DNA from 3 places in the Streptomyces sp. NPDC031100 genome. Region 1 is predicted to be linked to each of the others. Evidence: riboswitches for the same ligand, from Rfam matches in the RefSeq annotation. Region 1 holds a riboswitch; each other region holds the start of a gene.
The links. A riboswitch is a leader RNA that binds a small molecule or an ion and turns the genes downstream of it on or off. The one in region 1 is predicted to bind cyclic di-AMP.

Region 2: another riboswitch for cyclic di-AMP. It lies ahead of ACZ5DS_RS09385 (M23 family metallopeptidase); the one in region 1 lies ahead of ACZ5DS_RS41515 (transglycosylase family protein).
Region 3: another riboswitch for cyclic di-AMP. It lies ahead of ACZ5DS_RS26530 (M23 family metallopeptidase); the one in region 1 lies ahead of ACZ5DS_RS41515 (transglycosylase family protein).

The regions. Positions count from the first base shown of each region.
Region 1 covers NZ_JBVIGN010000025.1:15,156-20,039, forward strand. The annotation lists gene ACZ5DS_RS41510 (transglycosylase family protein) at 35-1,081, shown strand; cyclic di-AMP (ydaO/yuaA leader) riboswitch at 1,264-1,432, shown strand; gene ACZ5DS_RS41515 (transglycosylase family protein) at 1,437-2,117, shown strand; gene eno (phosphopyruvate hydratase) at 2,485-3,771, shown strand; gene ACZ5DS_RS41525 (FtsB family cell division protein) at 3,894-4,370, shown strand; partial or broken gene ACZ5DS_RS41530 (DUF501 domain-containing protein) at 4,419-4,820, shown strand.
Region 2 covers NZ_JBVIGN010000003.1:334,684-339,567, reverse strand. The annotation lists gene ACZ5DS_RS09390 (alpha-galactosidase) at 1-1,586, shown strand, start outside; cyclic di-AMP (ydaO/yuaA leader) riboswitch at 1,890-2,054, shown strand; gene ACZ5DS_RS09385 (M23 family metallopeptidase) at 2,059-2,952, shown strand; gene ACZ5DS_RS09380 (SGNH/GDSL hydrolase family protein) at 3,227-4,012, shown strand; gene ACZ5DS_RS09375 (TetR/AcrR family transcriptional regulator) at 4,109-4,729, opposite strand; gene ACZ5DS_RS09370 (Glu/Leu/Phe/Val dehydrogenase dimerization domain-containing protein) at 4,823-4,884, opposite strand, start outside.
Region 3 covers NZ_JBVIGN010000010.1:20,820-25,703, reverse strand. The annotation lists gene ACZ5DS_RS26550 (GTP cyclohydrolase II) at 1-313, opposite strand, end outside; gene ACZ5DS_RS26545 (MarR family winged helix-turn-helix transcriptional regulator) at 421-936, opposite strand; gene ACZ5DS_RS26540 (dihydrofolate reductase family protein) at 1,002-2,135, shown strand; tRNA gene ACZ5DS_RS26535 (tRNA-Met) at 2,201-2,274, shown strand; cyclic di-AMP (ydaO/yuaA leader) riboswitch at 2,619-2,785, shown strand; gene ACZ5DS_RS26530 (M23 family metallopeptidase) at 2,795-3,832, shown strand; gene ACZ5DS_RS26525 (aldo/keto reductase) at 3,924-4,868, shown strand; gene ACZ5DS_RS26520 (PrsW family intramembrane metalloprotease) at 4,875-4,884, opposite strand, start outside.

The DNA of each region.
Region 1 (4,884 bases):
GCGCCGGTTCTGCTGTCGCACGAAAGGCTTCTGCATGCTCTCCGGGAACGGTCGTCACCGTCGCCCCCGTCAGGCTCCGGCCCTCCTCGTCGCGGCCGGGGTGACCGGCTCGGCCATCGCCATCCCGCTCCTCGGCGCCGCGAGCGCCAACGCGGCCGACGGCACCACCTGGGACAAGGTGGCCGAGTGCGAGAGCGGCGGCTCCTGGAGCGCCGACACCGGCAACGGGTACTACGGCGGCCTCCAGATATCCCAGAACGACTGGGACAAGTACGGCGGCGGGCAGTACGCCTCCAGTGCCGACCAGGCCAGCCGCTCGCAGCAGATCGCCGTCGCCGAGAAGATCCTCGCCGACCAGGGCACCACCCCCTGGGCCACCTGCGCCCTGCTCTCCGGCCTGTCCTCGAACTCCGGCTCCGTGGACGTCGACACGGGCGTCGGGGGCTCGGGCTCGGCGGACTCCGGTGACTCCGACTCCTCCGGTTCCCAGGGCTCGTCCGGCTCTACCGGTACGCCTGACTCGTCCGACCTGCCGGATTCGTCGTCTTCGTCGCCGTCGTCCGACTCCTCCCCGGGTACGACCGCCAAGCCGTCCCCGAGCGAGAGCAAGGACAAGGGCTCCGGCTCCGGCTCCGGCGAGAGCAAGGACAAGGACAAGGGCAAGGGCGCTCCCAAGTCCGACACCTCCGCATCGCCCGGCTCCGGGAAGGAGCAGGGAAGCGAGGCCGCCGTCACGGAGCCCGCCACGGAGGAGTCGGACAATTCGCGGCAGACCGGCGGCTATTGGAGCCTGGTCGACACCGGCGCGCTCAGCAGTGGCGGACGTCACCGCGGTGGCAGTGCGGACGAAAGCACTGCAAACGGACAGAGTGCCACTCCGTCCGGCCGTCACGCCGCCCGTGGCGCGAGCACCTACACCGTCCGCGAGGGCGACACCCTCTGCTCCATCGCCGACTCCCTTGACATCGACGGCGGATGGCGCGCGCTCTACGCCGAGAACAAGAAGACCGTCGGCGCCGACCCGAATCACATTCACGCCGGTCAGGACCTGAAAGTCGGCGGCGAAGAGGGTGGCGAGTAGCGGGAGTTGACGCCCCACTTCATGCCTAATGTCCGTTTTGGCGAAAGTGTGGGATGAGTCTCAGAAGCCCTGATCGTCTTTGAAAATCCGGCGATCGCGTGTCTACGGTCAAGGCCGCTCGTCACCACGAGCCCCGGCAGTCGCAACGCCGAATCCTGCCAGCGGTTGCCCGGGAACAGTCGTCGCGTCATGCGCCGTAGGCAGGAGCGGGGGACCCAAGGTAGGTGCCGGAACCGGCAGTTGATGCCGCAACCGGCTTGGGGTGAAGCCGTGTCCCGAAAGGGGCGCGGCCGGGCAACTCAACCGGCCCGAACCCGACAGCTCACCTCGCAGGCGTCGGTGAGGGGATCGATCCATGCTGTTCTCCGGCAAGGGCAAGCACCGCCGTCCGTCCAAGGCCACTCGTGTCATCGCGCTGGCCGGTGTCACCGGCGCCGCCGTCGCCGCCCCGCTGATGGCGGCCGGCAACGCCTCCGCCGCCACCGCCTCCGAGTGGGACGCGGTCGCCCAGTGCGAGGCCGGCGGCAACTGGTCCATCAACACCGGCAACGGCTACTACGGCGGCCTGCAGTTCTCCGCCTCCACCTGGGCCGCGTACGGCGGCACCGCCTACGCCCCGCAGGCCAACCAGGCCACCAAGGCGCAGCAGATCGCCGTCGCCGAAAAGGTCCTCGCCGCCCAGGGCAAGGGCGCCTGGCCGGTGTGCGGCACGGGCCTGTCCAGCACCCCGTACAACGGCGCCGCCCCCTCCACCTCGTCGAAGACGACCGCGCCGAGCACCACCACCCGCTCCGACCAGCAGGCCGCCTCCCGCTCCGCCGAGCGCCCGGCCCCGAGCAAGACCGTCACCACCCCGACCGGCAAGAAGGTCAAGAAGGGCGACGGCGAGTACAAGGTCGTCAAGGGTGACACCCTCAGCACCATCGCCGAGAAGCACAAGGTCAAGGGTGGCTGGAAGAAGCTCTTCGAGCTGAACAAGGACATCGTCGAGGACGCGAACCTCATCTACCCGGGCCAGCAGCTGCACCTGAAGTGACATCAGGCTCCCGCCAGAACCACAGCGCCCTCACAAGGCCTGCCCCCAGACTGAAGGCCTCGTGAGGGTCACCCCCCGTCCCCACGGGCTCCCCGCCCCGGCGCGTGTTCCCCCGTACGCGCCGGGGCGGGGTTGTTCGTGTCCACGGCTCCGGTGCCCCCGCCTCTGTCTTCCCGTCCTGTTTCCCCACTCTTCGGCCGGGCCTCATCCGGGAGCCCCTTTGTTCCGCGCCTGAACAATGGGTACGGTCTCCCTGTCTCTCCCTGTCCACGGGACGGTCGGTCGGTGGCCGACGCCCCCGGGACGGTTAGGCTCTAGTCGCAAGGCACACCAGCCCCGCACAACCAGCGTCACATCCACGAAGGAGATGCTCGTGCCGTCCATCGACGTCGTCGTAGCCCGGGAAATCCTGGACTCCCGAGGCAACCCCACGGTCGAGGTCGAGGTCGGCCTCGACGACGGCAGCACGGGTCGTGCCGCCGTCCCGTCCGGCGCCTCCACCGGCGCCTTCGAGGCCATCGAGCTGCGCGACGGTGACCCGAACCGCTACCAGGGCAAGGGCGTCGAGAAGGCCGTCCTCGCCGTCATCGAGCAGATCGGCCCGGAGCTGGTCGGCTACGACGCCACCGAGCAGCGCCTGATCGACCAGGCCATGTTCGACCTGGACGCCACCGACAACAAGGGCTCCCTCGGCGCCAACGCCATCCTCGGCGTCTCGCTCGCCGTCGCCCACGCCGCCTCCGAGGCGTCCGACCTCCCGCTCTTCCGCTACCTGGGCGGCCCGAACGCGCACCTGCTGCCGGTGCCGATGATGAACATCCTGAACGGCGGCTCGCACGCCGACTCCAACGTGGACATCCAGGAGTTCATGATCGCCCCGATCGGCGCGGAGTCCTTCTCCGAGGCCCTGCGCTGGGGCACCGAGGTCTACCACACGCTGAAGAAGGTCCTGAAGAGCAAGGGCCTGTCCACCGGCCTCGGCGACGAGGGCGGCTTCGCCCCGAACCTCGGCTCCAACCGCGAGGCCCTCGACCTCATCCTCGAGGCCATCAAGGAGGCCGGCTACGCCCCCGGCCAGCAGATCGCCCTCGCGCTCGACGTGGCCGCCTCCGAGTTCTACAAGGACGGCAAGTACCTCTTCGAGGGCAAGGAGCGCTCCGCCGCCGAGATGACGGAGTACTACGAGGAGCTCGTCGCGGCCTACCCGCTCGTCTCCATCGAGGACCCGCTGTTCGAGGACGACTGGGCCGGCTGGAAGGTCATCACCGACCGCCTCGGCGACAAGGTCCAGCTGGTCGGCGACGACCTGTTCGTCACCAACCCCGAGCGCCTCGCCCGCGGCATCGAGGAGGGCACCGCCAACGCCCTGCTGGTCAAGGTCAACCAGATCGGCTCGCTGACCGAGACCCTGGACGCCGTCGAGCTGGCCCAGCGCAACGGCTTCAAGTGCATGATGTCCCACCGCTCCGGCGAGACCGAGGACGTCACCATCGCCGACCTGGCCGTCGCCACCAACTGCGGCCAGATCAAGACCGGCGCCCCGGCCCGCTCCGAGCGTGTCGCCAAGTACAACCAGCTGCTGCGCATCGAGGAGATCCTCGACGACGCCGCGGTGTACGCCGGCCGTAGCGCGTTCCCGCGCTTCAAGGGCTGAGCACGTTCCGCTCTGCGGACCAATAAGCGCAGCGGGTTAACGCATAGCCAGTCGTACGTACGTCCCCGTACCCGGTCCCGTACCGTGTGCGGGGACGTACGCACGTGAAGGGGAGGCGGGACATGGCCGTGAAGGACCGGGACCGGTTCTCCACCGCGACCAGGCTCAGGCTGCTCGGCGAGCAGACGGCGGCCCGCGTCTACCGCTCCCAGACCAGGCGGCAGGCCCGCCGCTCGCGGCTCACCGGCCGCGCCGCCCTGCTCGCGCTGGTGCTGTGCTCGATGATCGTCGCGCTCGCCTATCCGATGCGTCAGTACGTCACCCAGCGCGCCGAGATCGCCGACCAGCAGCGGCAGCAGGAGCGGGCCCGCAAGCGTGTGGAGCAGCTGCGCGACCTCAAGGCGCGCTGGCAGGACGACGCCTACGCCGAGCAGGAGATCCGGCGCCGGCTGCACTATGTGATGCCGGGGGAGACCGGGTACATCGTGGTCGACCCGGGCGCGGCCAAGCAGTCCCGAGCCGACCTCGGGGCCGCCCACCGGCCCTGGTACGCGAACGTCTGGGACGGGGTCGACAAGTCCGACGCCTTTGACCAGTGAACCGCGCCTCCGACCAGTGAACCGACAGAAAGACAGCTGAAGACAGTCATGGAAACGCCTCCGCCGCCCACTCCGCGTACCGAGCCGACCGACGCGGACGTAGAGGCCTTCAAGCAGCAGCTCGGGCGTCCGCCGCGCGGGCTGAGGGCGATCGCGCACCGGTGTCCGTGCGGGCAGCCGGACGTCGTGGAGACGGCCCCGCGGCTGCCGGACGGCACGCCCTTCCCGACGACGTACTACCTGACGTGCCCGCGCGCCGCCTCCGCGATCGGCACGCTGGAGGCGGACGGCGTCATGAAGGAGATGACCGAGCGGCTGCAGAGCGACCCCGAGCTGGCCGCCGCCTACCGGGCCGCGCACGAGGACTACATCCGGCGCCGGGACGAGATCGAGGTCCTGGAGGGCTTCCCGAGCGCGGGCGGCATGCCGGACCGGGTGAAGTGCCTGCACGTGCTGGTGGCCCACTCGCTGGCCGCGGGCCCGGGGGTGAACCCGCTCGGCGACGAGGCGATCG
Region 2 (4,884 bases), on a different contig from region 1:
AGCTGCACGGTCGCTGGGCCGCCGAGTCCCTGCTCGCCACCGCGCCCCTCACCTACGGCGAGAAGATCATCGGCAGCCGCCGCGGCCACACCGGGCACCAGCACCTGCCCTGGGTCGCGCTGGACACCGACGCGACCGAGGAGCGTGGCGAGGTCTACGGCTGCGCGCTCGGCTGGTCCGGCTCCTGGCGCATCGCCGTCGCCCAACTCCCCGACGCGCGCGTACAGATCACCGGCGGCGCCGGCTACGACGACTCGGGTCTGCTGCTGCTCCAGCCCGGGGAGTCGTACACCACCCCCGTCTTCGCCGGCCTGTGGAGCGACGGCGGCTTCGGCGGGGCCAGCCGCACCTGGCACACCTACCAGCGGACGTACGTCATCCCGGACGCCGAGCGGGACCGGCCGGTGCTGTTCAACTCCTGGGAGGCGACCAACTTCGACATCTCCGAGGAGCAGCAGGCCGCTCTCGCCCGGCGCGCCGCGGCGATCGGCGTCGAGCTGTTCGTCGTGGATGACGGCTGGTTCGGCGCCCGTACCAGCGACCGGGCCGGGCTCGGCGACTGGACGCCCAACCCCGACCGCTTCCCGCACGGTCTCAAACCCCTCGCCGATCAGGTGCACGACCTGGGCATGCAGTTCGGTATCTGGGTCGAGCCCGAAATGGTCAACCCCGACAGCGACCTGTACCGCGCCCATCCCGACTGGGTCCAGTACCAACCGGGCCGAAAGCGGACGGAACTCCGCAATCAGCTCGTCCTCAACCTCGCCCGCGAGGACGTCCAGCAGTACCTCTGGGAGCAGCTGGACACCCTCCTGTCCAGCGCCCCGATCGACTATGTGAAGTGGGACTTCAACCGCTGCTTCACCGACGCCGGCTGGCCCGGCGAGCCGTACCCGCAGCGGCTGTGGGTCGACCACGTCCGCGCCCTGTACGCCCTGCTGGACCGGCTGCGCGCCGCCCACCCCCAGGTGGCCTTCGAGTCCTGCTCGGGCGGCGGCGGCCGGATCGACCTCGGTGTGCTCAGTCGCACCGACCAGGTGTGGACCTCCGACAACACCGACCCGCTCGACCGGCTCGCCATCCAGCACGGGTTCAGTCAGATCCACCCCGCCCGGGTCATGGCAGCCTGGGTCACCGACAGCCCGAACACCCAGCTCAACGGGCGGGTCAGCTCGCTGCGGTTCCGCTTCGTCAGCTCGATGGCAGGGGTGCTCGGCGTCGGCGGCGACCTCACCGAGTGGACCGACGAGGAGCTGGCCGAGGCCCGGGAGTGGGTGGCCCTCTACAAGGAGATCCGCCCGGTCGTCCAGCGCGGCGACCAGTACCGGCTGCGGCCCCCGACGGGCGGCCTGAGCGCCGTCCAGTACGTCCTCGGGGACGAGGCCGTGGTCCTCGCCTGCCTCCAGGCGCAGCACTACGGCGAGCCGGTGCCGGCGGTACGGCTGCGCGGACTCGACCCGAGCGCATCGTACGAATGCCGCGAAACGGGCGAAGTCCATCGAGGTGCCGTCCTGCTGCACCACGGGCTGCGCACCGGACTGAAGGGCGACCTGGATGCGAAGGTTCTCCGCCTGCGCCATATCTGAGTCTTCTGTCCGAATTAGAGCCCTTCATTCCAACTCGCTCTGGAATAAGGGAGTGTGGGGCGAGGTGCGTGAGGAGCGTCATATTCGTGACCGTGCGTCGCGCGTCATGCTCACGTAATTCCGGCATGGGCAAAGGGATTTGAAATGGGGGAGGAGCCGGGAATTCACGGAGGGTGACCGTGAATTCCCGAATTCGATCAGCTGACGTGGGAACGCCGGGAACCGGCTGCTTGTCCGGATGCGTCTTGCTCGCTTACGTTCGCGACCAATCCGGTCGGAACGCCGAATCCTGCCGCCGCCCGGAGTTCCCGCACACTTCACCCGTGTTCGGCAGGAGCGGGGGACCCACCAGGTACGACTGCCTGTCCCGGTCTCCGGGACAGGCTGGGGGGTGTAGCCGCGCACCGCGCGGCCGGGCAGCTCCAGCCCGAACCCGACAGCTCACCTCGCAGGCGCCGGAGAGGAATGCGCCATGCTCGCAAAGGGTAAGCACCGCCGTCCCAAGTCCCGCCGTTTCACCCGCTCGATCGCCGTCGCCGGAAGCGGCGGTGCCGCGCTGGCTCTCCCGCTCATGGGGGCGGGCGGTGCGCATGCGGCCACCACGCAGTCTGTTTCCGAAAAGGCAGTGCAGTCGCTTCCGGTCGCCGAGAAGAAGGCCACGACGACGCATTCGGCGCATTCGGGTGTGCGTACCTACACGGTGAGGTCCGGCGACTACCTCTCGAAGATCGCCGAAGAGCAGAGCGTCCGCGGCGGCTGGCAGCGCCTCTACCAGGACAACCGAGAGGCCGTCGGCGACAACCCGTCGTTGATCCACCCCGGCCTGAAGCTCGCGCTCGGCAAGAAGGCGGCCACGAGCACGAAGCCCTCCTCCCCGGCTCCGGCCAAGCCCTCCACGCAGTCGTCGTCCGCGTCGAACGGGTCGGCCCAGAGCGCCCAGCCCGCCGCCGCCCCGGCCACCGGCTACACCCTCCCGGTCGCCGGCGCCACCGTCGGCACGGGCTACCACGTGGCCGGCAGCATGTGGTCCAGCGGCTACCACACCGGCGTCGACTTCGTCGTCCCGACCGGCACCTCCCTCAAGGCCGTCGGCGCCGGCACCGTCGTCTCTGCCGGGTGGGGTGGCGCGTACGGCAACCAGGTCGTCATCAAGCTCAACGACGGCTACTACGCCCAGTACGGCCACCTCTCGCAGCTCTCCGTCTCGGCCGGCCAGACCGTGACCGCGGGCCAGCAGGTCGGCCTCTCCGGCGCCACCGGCAACGTGACCGGCCCGCACCTGCACTTCGAGATCCGCACCACGCCGGACTACGGCTCGGACGTGGACCCGGTCGCCTACCTGCGCTCGCACGGCGTCGCCGTCTGAGGCTTCCCGCTCAGGGACCCCTCCTCCAGAGTCACCTGCCTGACACGCAACCGAAGGCCGGACCCCGATCCCCGGGTCCGGCCTTCGGCGTGTCCGCACGTGTTGCGATCGCACGGTCAACGCGCCAGGCAGGACCGCTATTCCTGGATTGGCAAACTATTTAAGGGTGTCTCATCTCACCGTTCGTCAACCCCTGCCTACGGTCGCGTAGGTCACACCCGAAGGGGAATCATGGTCCGACGTGGCAGACGATTCGAAGAATGACAACAGATCAGTGATCGGGTCGTACGTGGCGGTGGGGGACAGCTTCACCGAGGGCGTCGGCGACCCCGGCCCCGACGGGGCGTTCGTGGGCTGGGCCGACCGGTTCGCGGTACTGCTCGCCGACCGGCGTCCCGAGGGCGACTTCGCGTACACCAACCTGGCCGTGCGCGGAAAACTGCTCGACCAGATCGTGGCCGACCAGCTCCCACAGGCCGTCGAACTGGCCCCGGACCTGGTCTCCTTCTGTGCGGGCGGCAACGACATCATCCGGCCCGGCACCGACCCGGACGAGGTGGCCGAGCGTTTCGAGCGGGCCGTGGCCCAGCTCACCGAGGTTGCCGGCTCGGTGCTCGTGACCACAGGCTTCGACACCCGTGGCGTCCCCCTGCTGAAGCATCTGCGCGGCAAGATCGCCACCTACAACGGGCACGTCCGTGCCATCGCCGACCGGTACGGCTGTCCCGTGCTCGACCTGTGGTCCCTGAAGTCCGTCCAGGACCGCCGGGCCTGGGACGACGACCGGCTCCACCTCTCACCCGAGGGACACACGCGCGTGGCGCTGCGCGCCGGCCAGGCCCTCGGCCTCGACGTCCCGGCCGACCCGGAGCAGCCCTGGCCGCCGCTCCCGCCCCGGGGCACCCTGGACATCCGCCGCGACGACGTCCACTGGGCCCGCGAGTACCTGGTCCCGTGGATCGGCCGCCGGCTGCGCGGCGAGTCCTCCGGAGACCATGTGACGGCGAAGGGCACCCTGTCGCCGGACGACATCAAGATGCGGATCGAGTCGGTGGCCTGACCACCGCCGTCCGTGCCCCGTACCGCGAGCCGGCGGTACGGGGCACGCCCGTGCGACGGCTCGCCCCGGCGGGAGGACGAACCGCCCCCGCTCGGCTCACCGCCCCCGCTCGGTCAACGCCTCTCGCCGCAGCCCGAGTTCCCGGGCCAGGGCGTCGTCCACCCACTGCTGGGCCCGGGTCCGCGGCAGCGCGCCCGGGTACGACGTGAGCTGCACCGCGAGCCCGTCGAGGAGCGCGGTGAGCCGCAGGGCCGTCCCCGCGGGGTCGGCGCACTCGAACTCGCCGGCGGCCACGCCCTCCGCGATGACCTCGGTGAGCGCCGCCTTCCACTGCCGGTCCAGGTCCCGGGTGACCTCCCGGAGGGCGGGTTCGCGCAGCGCCACCGCCCAGCCCTCGATCCACAGCCGCCAGCCCTTGGCCTGGCCCGTGGGCGCGTACCAGCGCACGGCCGCCCGCAGCCGGCGCAGCGCGGAGGTCCGCCTGCCGAGCAGCCCCCGCAGATGCGCGAGGTCGTCCCGGGCCGCGTAGCCGAAGGCGGCGGCGACCAGCTTCTCCTTCGTCGAGAAGTGGTACAGCACCAGCGCGTTGCTCACACCGAGCGCGGAGGCCACGTCGGCGATCCGCACCGCCGCCACGCCCCGCATCTCGATCTGCTCGATGGCCGCCCGCAGCAGTTCCTCCCGCCGCTCGGCCACACTCAACCGCACTCTCGCCACGCGGTCACCCTAAACGGTGGGCAGGGGCCCTGCCGAAACGGCCCGGTTCCCCCGGCCACTTCGCCTACCGGGCCGGAGGGCGCCCAGCCCTCGTCAGCGGTACCACCCGAAGCGTTCCGCGATCACCGGGAGGCGGTCCGTCACCAGGGCGTGGG
Region 3 (4,884 bases), on a different contig from region 1:
ACAGGCCGATGCCGCGCCCCTCCTGGCGGAGGTAGAGCAGGACGCCCCCGCGCTCGGCGATCCGCTCCACCGCCTCGCGCAGCTGGGGACCGCAGTCGCAGCGGGCGGAGCCGAAGACGTCCCCGGTCAGGCACTCGGAGTGCAGCCGTACCAGCGGAACGGGACCGGGCTCGCCGAGCACGACGGCCACGTGCTCCTGGTCGTCGGCCAGGCCGTGGAAGGTGACGAGTTCGGCGTCGACGCGGTAGCCGTCGTGGAAGTGCAGCGGTACCCGGACGCGGGCGCGCTGTGTGGCGGCGGGGGTGTCGGGCATGCGGGTCCCTCCGAAGCTGTTGCTTCAGTTTTGAAGCAGTGGTTCGAAGGGGACCCTACCTCATGTTTCAAACTTAAAGCAATTACTTTCCGCGTGCCGGGTGTGACTCAGGAGCCGGAACAGGACGACCGGCGCCGCCAGGGGACCTCGTCCGCCCCGGCCTGGGCACCGTCGCCCTGCAACCCGCGGGCGACGCCCGTGAAGATCTCCTCCAGCTGCCTCACCTGCTCCGGCGTGAGCCGGTCGAACAGGGTGGCGCGCACGGTCTCGACGTGCCCGGGCGCCGTACGCTCCAGGACGGCCATCCCCTCGTCGGTCAGCGCCGCGATGCTGCTCCGCTTGTCCCAGCTGCAGTTCTCGCGTCGCACCAGCCCGTCCCGCTCCAGCCTGGTCACCGCGTAGGTCAGCCGACTGCGGGTGATCTTCAGGCTCTCCGCGAGGTCGGTCATGCGCAGCCGCCGGTCGGGCGCCTCGGAGAGGTTGGCCAGGACGGAGTAGAACAGGTGCGGCATGCCGGCGTCCTGCTGGAGGTTCCGGTCGATCGCGTCGTCCAGGAGCCGGGCGGCGGCGAGGTACGCGCGCCAGGCGCGCTGCTCCTCCGGAGTGAGCCAGCGGGTCGTCATGCCACCAGTGTAAGTTTGTTTCAAACTTGAACCAAGATCAGCCTGCCGCAGGGGAGACCGCGCCGATGCCGTACCCGTACGTCCTGCTGTCCGCCGCCGTCTCCCTCGACGGGTACCTGGACGACACCGGCCCCGACCGGCTCCTGCTGTCCAGCCCGGCCGACTTCGACCGGGTCGACGAGGTACGGGCCTCGGTCGACGCGATCCTGATCGGCGCCGGCACCATCCGCGCCGACAACCCGCGCCTGCTGGTGAACTCGGCCGAGCGCCGCGCGGCCCGGGTCGCCGACCACAGGACCGCATACCCGCTGAAGGTCACCGTCACCGCCACCGGTGACCTCGACCCGGCCGCCAACTTCTGGCACACCGGCGGCGAGAAGCTCGTGTACACGACCGACAAGGGCGCCGAGCAGGCCTCCCGTGTCCTCGGCCGGACCGCCGACGTGGTCTCCCTCGGCCCCGACCTCGACTGGCGCGCCCTGCTGGAGCACCTGCACGACGTGCGCGGGGTGCGGCGCCTGATGGTCGAGGGCGGCGGCACGGTCCACACCCAGCTCCTCCAGCAGGGCCTCGCCGACGAACTCCAGCTGGTCCTCGCCCCGCTGTTCGTCGGCGACCCGGCGGCCCCGCGCCTGTTCGGCCCGGGGCCGTACCAGGGCGGCCGGCTGCGCCTCGTCGAGACCCGCCGGATCGAGGACGTCGTCCTCATGCGCTACGAGCCCACCGCACCCGGCACCGGCCCGGAGCCCGTCGCCGCCGACCGCCACTGGCTGCGCACCGCCTGCGACCTGGCCGCCCTGTGCCCGCCCTCGCGGACGGCCTTCAGCGTCGGCGCGGTGGTGGTCGCCGCCGACGGCACGGAGCTGGCCCGCGGCCACTCGCGCGAGGGCGACGACCCCGTCGTGCACGCGGAGGAGGCGGCCCTCGCGAAGATCGACCCCGCCGATCCGCGCCTGCCCGGCGCCACCGTCTACAGCAGCCTGGAGCCCTGCTCCCGGCGCGCCTCCCGCCCCGCCCCCTGCGCCGAGCTGATCCTGCGGGCGGGCGTACGACGCGTGGTCACGGCCTGGCGCGAGCCGGACACGTTCGTGACGGCGGCCGACGGGACCGGGGTGCTGCAGAGCGCGGGCGTGGCGGCCGTGGTGCTGCCCGAGTACGAGGCCCTGGCGAAGGAGCCGAACGCCCACCTGCTGCCCTGAGCAGCACCTCACGGAATCCCGTGTGCTTTGTGGTCTGGCCATGGGGTACTCTTGAGACACAACGACGCGGGGTGGAGCAGCTCGGTAGCTCGCTGGGCTCATAACCCAGAGGTCGCAGGTTCAAATCCTGTCCCCGCTACTGAAGGCTCAGGGCCGGGATCCAGTCATGGATCCCGGCCCTGAGTGTTTTCCTGCCGCGCCCCCTCGGCGAGACGGCGAGTGGCGTATGCCACAGTCGGTCAGCCCTGACCGATGTCACCGATGGTGATCGGACGGCACCCCTCCGCATAACAGCTGAGTCACCATCAAAAACGCGGAGACTCCTGAGCGTCGACCAACTCGCCCGATTTACACCGGTCGTAACCCGTACGTCCCGCCCGGAAATAGTTAATGATCAAGCTGAACGGCTTGGAATCTGACACGCGGGTCTATTAACGTTCGATAACGCAGCGCGGTCGTCCCAGCCGTCACAAGAGGCGGCTCCGTGCGCACGCGCCGAATCCCGCAAGGGAACCGGGGAACCACCACCTTGGGGTGAATCGCGCGGATGCCGTCGTGAACTGCCTGAGTCCACGGCCGGTATACGCGCGTAGGAGACCTTCCTGCTCCGAACCCGTCAGCTAACCCGGTAGGCGGAGGAAGGAAAGGAGTACGCCCGCGTGGCGTCCAACCGGCCTGCCCCCGAAGCCCCGTTCATGCCGACCGAGACCGAGACCTTCGGTTACTTCGGCGCCCAGCGCACCGACGAGGGCACCTGGGAGGAGTGGAACCCCACCGAGGAGTCCATACGGCCGGTCCGCGGTCGGCACCGCGTCGCCAAGCAGCGCGGCGGCCTCGCCCGCAGCTCCACCGTCCTCGGAGTCGGTGTCATCGCCGCCGTCGGCGCGGGCGGCATGGCCAGCGCCAACACCGGCAAGCCGCCGGTGTCCATCTCCATGCCCGACCTGCCCTCCGTCGGCTCCCTCTTCGACGACTCCTCCTCGTCCTCCGACGCGCCCAAGGCCACCGCGGCCTCGCTGAGCGACGTCGGTACGACCTCCGCCGACAGCGACGAGGACAGCTCCGACGCGGGCGAGGCCCTGCGCAACCGGATCATGGCCCAGGCCGAGCAGCAGCAGAGCAAGGCCGACAGCAAGGCCGCAGCGGCAGCGGCAGCCGCCGCCGAGAAGCAGGCCGCCGACGCGGCCGCCAAGGCGCAGAAGGAAGCCGCAGCCAAGGCCGCCGCCGCCAAGAAGGAGGCGGAGGCCGCGGCCAGGAAGAAGGCCGAGGAGGAGCGGCTGGCCGCGCTGGCCAAGCAGTACACGCTGCCGACCTCCTCGTACACGATCACCTCGACCTTCGGCCAGGCCGGCTCGATGTGGTCCTCCGGCTACCACACCGGCCTCGACTTCGCGGCCCCCACCGGCACGCTCATCAAGGCCATCCACAGCGGCACGATCACCGAGGCGGGCTGGGCCGGCTCCTACGGCTACCGCACGATCCTCACCCTCGACGACGGCACCGAGCTGTGGTTCTGCCACCAGTCCTCGATCAGCGTCTCCGTCGGCCAGAAGGTCAGCACCGGCGACGTCATCGGCCGCGTCGGCGCCACCGGCAACGTCACCGGGCCGCACCTCCACCTGGAGGTCCACCCCGGCGGCCAGTCCAGCGGCATCGACCCGATGGCCTGGCTGCGCGGCAAGGGCCTCAACCCCTGACGGAACGTTTGTCCGGTCTGTGCGCGGCGAGTCGGAGCCTGTGCGCGGCGAGGCGGAATCGGATCGACCGCTTCGGCTGTTGACATAAGGCATGACTTCGCTGCGCACACTCGGCACCTCCGACCTCGAGGTCTTCCCGCTCGCCCTCGGCGGCAACGTCTTCGGCTGGACCGCGGACGAGAAGACCTCCTTCGCCGTCCTCGACGCCTACACGGCCGCCGGCGGCAACTTCGTCGACACCGCGGACTCCTACACGGCGTGGATCGAAGGCCACAAGGGCGGTGAGTCCGAGACCATCATCGGCAAGTGGGTCAAGGCCCGCGGCAACCGCTCCGACGTCGTCATCGCCACCAAGGTCAGCCAGCACCCGGAGTACCCGGGCCTGTCCGCGGCCAACATCAAGGCCGCCGCGGACGCCTCGCTGCGCCGCCTGGACACCGACTACATCGACCTCTACTACACCCACTTCGACAAGCCCGAGGTGCCGGTCGAGGAGATCATCGGCGCGCTGGACGAGCTGGTGAAGGCGGGCAAGGTCCGGCACATCGCCGCCTCCAACATCACCCCGGAGCGCCTCCAGGCCTCCCTCGCCCACTCCGACCGCGAGGGTCTGGCCCGCTATGTCGCCCTCCAGCCCCACTACAACCTGGTCTCCCGCGACACCTACGAGGGCCCGCTGCAGGACCTTGCCGCCCGCGAGGGCCTCGCGGCGGTCCCGTACTTCGCCCTCGCCGCCGGCTTCCTCACCGGCAAGTACCGCCCCGGTACGACGGTGGAGAGCGCCCGCGCCGGCCGGGCCGCGCAGTACCTCGACTCCGAGCGCGGCCAGAAGGTCCTCACGGCCCTGGACGAGATCGCCACCGCCCACGAGGCCCCCGTCCCCACGGTCGCCCTCGCCTGGCTGGCCGCCCGGCCGACGGTGACGGCCCCGATCGCCTCGGCCCGGACGGTGGAGCAGCTTCCGGCGCTGCTGGGGGTGGCGGAGCTGCGGCTCACCCAGGAGGAACTGGACCGCTTGACCCGGGCTTCCGCCTGACGTCTGCTACGACCGG